3 regions of the Pseudomonas sp. NyZ201 genome follow, and region 3 is predicted to be linked to each of the others. Evidence: predicted binding sites of a transcription regulator. Region 3 holds the regulator's gene; each other region holds the start of a gene.
What was found. Region 3 encodes FliA, which starts transcription of late flagellar genes. Its sites were predicted from a motif close to CTAAAGTTTNNNNNNNNNNNGCCGNTAA; they were not measured.

Region 1 (2,266 bases), 2.5 Mb from region 3:
CAACATCCGCATCCGCAACGAAATGCTCGGTGGCGAAGAAGGTGGCAATACCCTGCACGTGCCCACTGGCGAGAAACTGGCGATCTACGATGCGGCTATGCGTTATCGCGACGAAGGCACGCCGCTGGTGGTGATCGCCGGGCAGGAATACGGCACCGGATCGAGCCGCGACTGGGCGGCCAAGGGCACCAACCTGCTGGGCATCAAGGCGGTGCTGGCGGAAAGCTTCGAGCGCATCCACCGCTCGAACCTGGTGGGCATGGGCGTGCTGCCCCTGCAGTTCAGCGCCGGGCAGGATCGCAAGCAACTAGGGCTGACCGGGCGGGAGAAGATCGACATCCTCGGGCTGGATGGGGTGAAGATCGAGCCGCACATGAGCCTGAACCTGCGGATCACCCGGGAGGACGGCAGCGTCGAGGAAATCGCCGTGCTGTGCCGGATCGATACCTTGAATGAGGTGGAGTACTTCAAGGCCGGCGGGATTCTGCATTATGTGTTGCGGCAGATGATCGGGCGGTAATTCACGCTCTTTCGTCATCACATCTCTAGCGTCCTTTCGACGCATACCCTGTGGGAGCGGGTTTACCCGCGATTGCGGTAGTGAAGTCGCCATAGCAATCGCGGCGGTTCGGCGTTCCGATGAACCCGCTCCCACAGGGTCCCTGCAAATCAGAAAATTGCGTAGGTGGTGTTCCGACCCGACCATCATGAACCATCGGTCACCACCTGACTTATGTTGCGAAAATGTGAAAGAATGCGCGCAAATTTCATGAACGTGAAGACTTCGCTTAACCCAGGCGCACCTGGTTTTCATTGAGCGAGATCAACGTAAGTCAAATATTCATTCAATAATTTCGTAGGGCCGCCGATAACCCACGAAAGCCTTGCGGATTGAACAGCTTATGCGCAACAACCAACCGATTACCCAGAGAGAACGGACTTTCCCTGCCCAACAGCGGTTGATTTCGACTACCGATGCCAAGGGTGTCATTACCTATTGCAACGATGCGTTCATCGAGATCAGCGGTTTTTCCCGCGAGGAACTGATGCGCGCACCGCATAACCTGGTGCGCCACCCGGATGTGCCGTCGGCGGTGTTCGCCCACATGTGGACAACCCTCAAGCAGGGCCTGCCATGGATGGGTATCGTCAAGAACCGCTGCAAGTCCGGTGATCATTACTGGGTCAACGCCTACGTCACGCCGATCTTCGAGAACAACCAGGTGGTGGGCTACGAGTCGGTGCGGGTCAAGCCGACCGCCGAGCAGGTTCGCCGCGCCGAAGCCCTGTACAAGCGCATCAACGACGGCAAGTCGGCCATCCCGCGGCGCGACAAGTGGCTGCCGGTGCTGCAGGACTGGCTGCCGTTCATCATGATCAGCCAGATCGGTTTCCTGATCGGCATCTGGCTCGGCCACTCCTGGGGCTTCGCCCTCGCCGCCGCGCTCTCGGTCCCCCTGGGCCTGCTCGGCCTGGGCTGGCAGCAGCGTGGTCTCAAGCGCCTGCTGCGCCTGGCCGAACAGACCACCTCCGACCCGCTGATCGCGCAGATGTACACCGACAGCCGCGGCGTCCAGGCGCGCCTGGAAATGGCCATGCTCAGCCAGGATGCACGCCTGAAGACCTGCCTGACCCGCCTGCAGGACACCGCCGAGCACCTCAATGAGCAGGCTCGTCAGTCCGACGCACTGGCCCACAACAGTTCCTCGGGCCTGGAACGCCAGCGCGTGGAAACCGAGCAGGTCGCCGCTGCCGTCAACCAGATGGCCGCCACCACCCAGGAAGTGGCCAACCATGTGCAACGCGCCGCCGATGCGACCCAGGCCGCCAACCGCCTGACCGATCGCGGGCGCAACATCGCCGGGGAAACCCGCGACGCGATCCAGCGCCTGTCCACCGCCGTCGGCGAAACCGGGCAGACCGTCACCCAGCTCGCTCGCGACAGCGACGAGATCGGTGGCGTAGTCGATGTGATCAAGGGCATTGCCGACCAGACCAACCTGCTGGCCCTCAACGCCGCCATCGAAGCGGCCCGGGCCGGAGAAATGGGCCGTGGCTTCGCCGTAGTGGCCGACGAGGTCCGTCAGTTGGCCCAGCGCACCAGCGAATCCACCGGGCAGATCCATAGCCTGATCGCCAAGCTGCAGCAAACCGCCTCGAATGCGGTGCAGACCATGGAAGCCGGGCATCGCCAGGCCGAAGAAGGCGTGCAACGGGTGATGGAAGCCGACGAAGCGCTGGTGGGCATCAGCGAAGCGGTGGCCAA
Region 2 (2,266 bases), 3.1 Mb from region 3:
CACTTGAGAATCACCGAAGTATCAAGGCCGCCGGAATACGCCAGTACGACCTTTTTTACGTCCGCCATGCCATCACTCCACGGGGTTGTACGGAAAACCCCGGATTCTACCGCTCTCCGGCTTGAATTTACAGTGGGGCGACAGCTTGTGACGACAAAGCGACAGGAACTGTCGTGGGCGCGACGGGCGGTCGCGCTCAGGACTTCGGCGCAGGTTTGCCGGGCTGTGCCTGGGCCGCCGGACTCGTCGGCGCCGCAGGAGTTGCCGGCGCGGCGGCCGGCGTCGAAGCGGCGGGAATCAGCGGATCCGCCGGCTTTTCCGCGACCGGTTTTTCGACCGGTGCAACGCGGTCGAGCTGGATATTCACGCGCCGGTTGCGCGCACGGTTGGCTGCGGAATTGTTGGCTGCCAGCGGATAACGCTCGCCATGGAAACGCACCACGATGTGCTCTTCCGGCACGCCATGGGCCTTGAGGTATTCCTGCACCGCCAGGGCTCGCCGGCGCGACAGGTCGCGGTTGGTCAGGCGGTTGCCGCTGTTGTCGGAATGTCCGTCCAGCTCGATATGATTGACGGTCGGGTCGGCCTTGAGGAAATCGAGGATCACGTCGAGGCGCGCACGGGCGTCGGCATCCAGGTCGATGCCGTTGCCCGGGAAACCGATTCGCGCCTGGCGGATCTGGTCGAAGTTCATCGGCAGCAGCTTGGCCGAACAGGCCTGGTAATCGGCGTAGGCCTTGGTGAACCGGACCGGCAACAGATGCACTTCCATGACCTGCCCGCCTTCGCCGGCATAGTTGCGGATCACCGTGCTGCGCCCGTCCATCAGGCCATTGATCAGGCGGCTGGCCTGGCCCTGGGAGCTGTTGAACAGCACGCCGCTGCGGGCCATGCGGATCGAGCCGAGGTTGATGTCACCGCGCCCCGGCTGCCAGGGTGCGGCGGCGGCCAGCAAGGTCGCCGAGCCGCTGCCGAGCATGTTGTTGCCCGAGCGCAGGCGGAAGGTCGCCTGTTCACCGGCGCGGCGCACGAACTCGCCCGTGCCGAAATCGGCAATGGGCTGGATCAGGCGGCACTCGAACTGATCGCCTTCGACCTTCCATTCGATATTTTCCACTCGCGTCTGGAACGTGAGGGCGGCCACCGGAAAGCTGGCGAACAGACTGAGCAGGGCTATATAACGCTGGCGCACGGGCGGCTCCACAAAATTCCATCACTTACCAGCAGGCTATCGGACGCCTGCGGCAAAACTTGATAGCGAGTGCTCGGGGAAGGCTTTTCCGGTAGCATTCGCCCAGAGTTCGAACCGCCTGGAAACCCCAATGTCCGATCGCCTGACCCTCCTGCGTCCCGACGACTGGCACATCCATCTTCGCGATGGAGCCGTGCTGCCTCATACCGTCCGGGACGTGGCGCGCACCTTCGCCCGCGCCATCATCATGCCCAACCTGGTGCCGCCGGTGCGCAACGCCGACGAAGCCGGTGCCTATCGCCAGCGCATCCTCGATGCACGCCCGGCGGGTAGCCCGTTCGAGCCGTTGATGGTCCTGTACCTCACCGACCGTACCCAACCGGAAGATATCCGTGCGGCCAAGGCCAGCGGTTTCGTCTACGCCGCCAAGCTGTATCCGGCCGGCGCGACCACCAACTCCGATTCCGGTGTCACCAGCATCGACAAGATCTTCCCGGCACTGGAAGCCATGGCCGAAGTCGGCATGCTCCTGCTGGTCCACGGTGAAGTGACCCGTGGCGAGATCGACGTGTTCGACCGCGAGAAGCTGTTCATCGACGAGCACCTGCGTCGTGTGGTCGAGCGTTTCCCGACCCTGAAAGTGGTGTTCGAACATATCACCACCGCCGAGGCCGCGCAGTTCGTCAAGGAAGCGCCGGCCAACGTCGGCGCGACCATCACCGCACAGCACCTGCTGTACAACCGCAACCACATGCTGGTCGGCGGTATCCGCCCGCACTTCTATTGCCTGCCGATCCTCAAGCGCAACACCCACCAGATCGCCCTTCTGGACGCGGCCACCAGCGGCAACCCGAAGTTCTTCCTCGGCACCGACTCGGCGCCCCACGCCCGTCATGCCAAGGAAGCGGCCTGCGGCTGCGCCGGTTGCTACACCGCCTTTGCTGCGATCGAGCTGTACGCCGAAGCGTTCGAGCAACGCAACGCCCTGAACAAGCTGGAAGGCTTCGCCAGCCTGCACGGCCCGGCGTTCTATGGCCTGCCTGCCAACACCGAGACCATTACCCTGGTCCGCGA
Region 3 (2,266 bases):
GCTGCTGGACGCCGACCTTGGCCTGGCCAATGTCGACGTACTGCTCGGGCTCACCCCCAAGCGCACCCTGGCCGACGTCATCGAAGGCCGTTGCGAGCTGCGCGACGTCCTGCTCCAGGGCCCTGGCGGTGTACGCATCGTCCCGGCGGCCTCGGGCACCCAGAGCATGGTGCACCTGGCCCCGGCCCAGCACGCCGGCCTGATCCAGGCCTTCAGCGAGATCGGCGACAACCTCGACGTGCTGGTGATCGACACCGCTGCGGGGATCGGTGACTCGGTAGTCAGTTTCGTTCGCGCGGCCCAGGAAGTGCTGCTGGTGGTGTGCGACGAGCCGACCTCGATCACCGACGCCTACGCGCTGATCAAGTTGCTCAACCGTGACTACGGCATGAGCCGTTTCCGCGTCCTCGCCAACATGGCGCAGAGCCCCCAGGAAGGGCGCAACCTGTTCGCCAAGTTGACCAAGGTCACGGATCGCTTCCTCGATGTCGCCCTACAATACGTCGGTGCCGTGCCGTACGACGAATGCGTGCGCAAGGCCGTGCAGAAGCAGCGAGCGGTCTACGAAGCCTTCCCGCGTTCCAAGTGCGCGCTGGCGTTCAAGGCGATCGCCCAGAAGGTCGATAGCTGGCCGCTGCCGGCCAACCCGCGCGGCCACCTGGAATTCTTCGTCGAACGTCTGGTGCAGCCGACCAGTGCGGGACCCGTGCTATGAACGCCAGCGGCTACCGGATGTACAGCAAGTCCTCGCGTGACGCCCAGTACGAGCTGATCGAGCGCTATGCGCCGCTGGTCAAGCGCATCGCCTACCACCTGCTGGCGCGGCTGCCGGCCAGCGTGCAGGTGGAGGACCTGATCCAGGCGGGAATGATCGGCCTGCTCGAAGTCGCCAACAAGTACGACTCGAGCAAGGGCGCCAGTTTCGAGACCTACGCCGGCATCCGTATCCGTGGCGCCATGCTCGATGAAGTGCGCAAGGGCGACTGGGCACCGCGCTCGGTGCACCGCAATACCCGCATGGTCAGCGACGCAATTCGGGCAATCGAAGCAAAAACCGGCCGTGACGCTAAAGATCACGAGGTTGCTGCCGAACTCCAATTGAGTCTCGATGATTACTACGGGATTTTGAACGATACCTTGGGCAGCCGCCTGTTCAGCTTCGACGACCTGCTGCAGGACGGCGAGCATGAAGGGCTGCACGAGGACGGCGCCAGTGCCCAGCTCGAGCCTTCGCGCGATCTGGAGGACGAACGCTTCCAGGCAGCCCTGGCCGATGCCATCGCCAACCTGCCGGAACGCGAACGCCTGGTCCTGGCGCTGTACTACGACGAAGAGCTAAACCTCAAGGAAATCGGTGAGGTCCTGGGGGTCAGCGAATCGCGCGTCAGCCAGTTGCATAGCCAGTGCGCGGCCCGCCTGCGCAGCCGGTTGGGGGAATGGCGGGCGCGTTGAACCCGGGTTCGATGCAGTCGTTACAACGTGGTAGCCGGAATGATTGAACGCGCGCTCAGCGCTGGGCGCGTTAAAGACTGCTTGGAGGTCTAATTGAACAAAGAAATGAAAATCCTCATCGTCGACGACTTTTCGACGATGCGGCGGATCATCAAGAACCTGCTGCGTGACCTGGGCTTCACCAACACGCACGAGGCCGACGACGGCACCACCGCGCTGCCCATGCTGGAAACCGGTAACTTCGACTTCCTCGTCACCGACTGGAACATGCCCGGCATGACCGGTATCGACCTGCTGCGCAAAGTGCGCGCGGAAGAGCGCCTGAAGCACCTGCCGGTGCTTATGGTGACCGCCGAAGCCAAGCGCGAGCAGATCATCGAAGCCGCCCAGGCCGGGGTCAACGGCTACGTCGTGAAGCCTTTCACCGCCCAGGTGCTGAAAGAGAAAATCGAAAAGATCTTCGAACGCGTCAACGCTTGATGCGTCAACGGGGGCGCTATGGACCATAAAGAATCATCTCTGGGCGATTTCGAAATCACCCTGAAGAAACATGCCCAGGAGCTGGTCGAGAGCCTCGAACGAGGCCAGTTCGGCGACGCGGTGCAACTGATCCATCAGCTGAACCAGACCCGTGACCGCGGCCTGTACCAGGAAGTCGGCAAGCTCACGCGCGAGCTGCACAGTGCGATCGTCAGTTTCCAGATCGACACGCACATGCCGCAGGCCGAGGAAATTTCCCAGATCACCGACGCCACCGAGCGCCTGGCCTATGTGGTCAAGCTCACCGAGGCGGCGGCGAACCGCACTATGGACC

Region 1: a site for FliA is predicted at 845-872, ahead of ACPFMA_RS08740 (methyl-accepting chemotaxis protein). Genes of this name have one in related genera too.
Region 2: a site for FliA is predicted at 1,229-1,256, ahead of ACPFMA_RS06330 (flagellar protein MotY). Genes of this name have one in related genera too.

What each region holds. Positions count from the first base shown of each region.
Region 1 is NZ_CP187557.1:1,941,049-1,943,314, reverse strand. Features, by position in the region: gene acnA (aconitate hydratase AcnA) at 1-520, shown strand, start outside; gene ACPFMA_RS08740 (methyl-accepting chemotaxis protein) at 903-2,266, shown strand, end outside.
Region 2 is NZ_CP187557.1:1,373,500-1,375,765, reverse strand. Features, by position in the region: gene ACPFMA_RS06335 (argininosuccinate synthase) at 1-68, opposite strand, end outside; gene ACPFMA_RS06330 (flagellar protein MotY) at 197-1,192, opposite strand; gene pyrC (dihydroorotase) at 1,323-2,266, shown strand, end outside.
Region 3 is NZ_CP187557.1:4,439,090-4,441,355, reverse strand. Features, by position in the region: gene fleN (flagellar synthesis regulator FleN) at 1-715, shown strand, start outside; gene fliA (RNA polymerase sigma factor FliA) at 712-1,452, shown strand; gene ACPFMA_RS19685 (chemotaxis response regulator CheY) at 1,558-1,932, shown strand; gene ACPFMA_RS19680 (protein phosphatase CheZ) at 1,951-2,266, shown strand, end outside.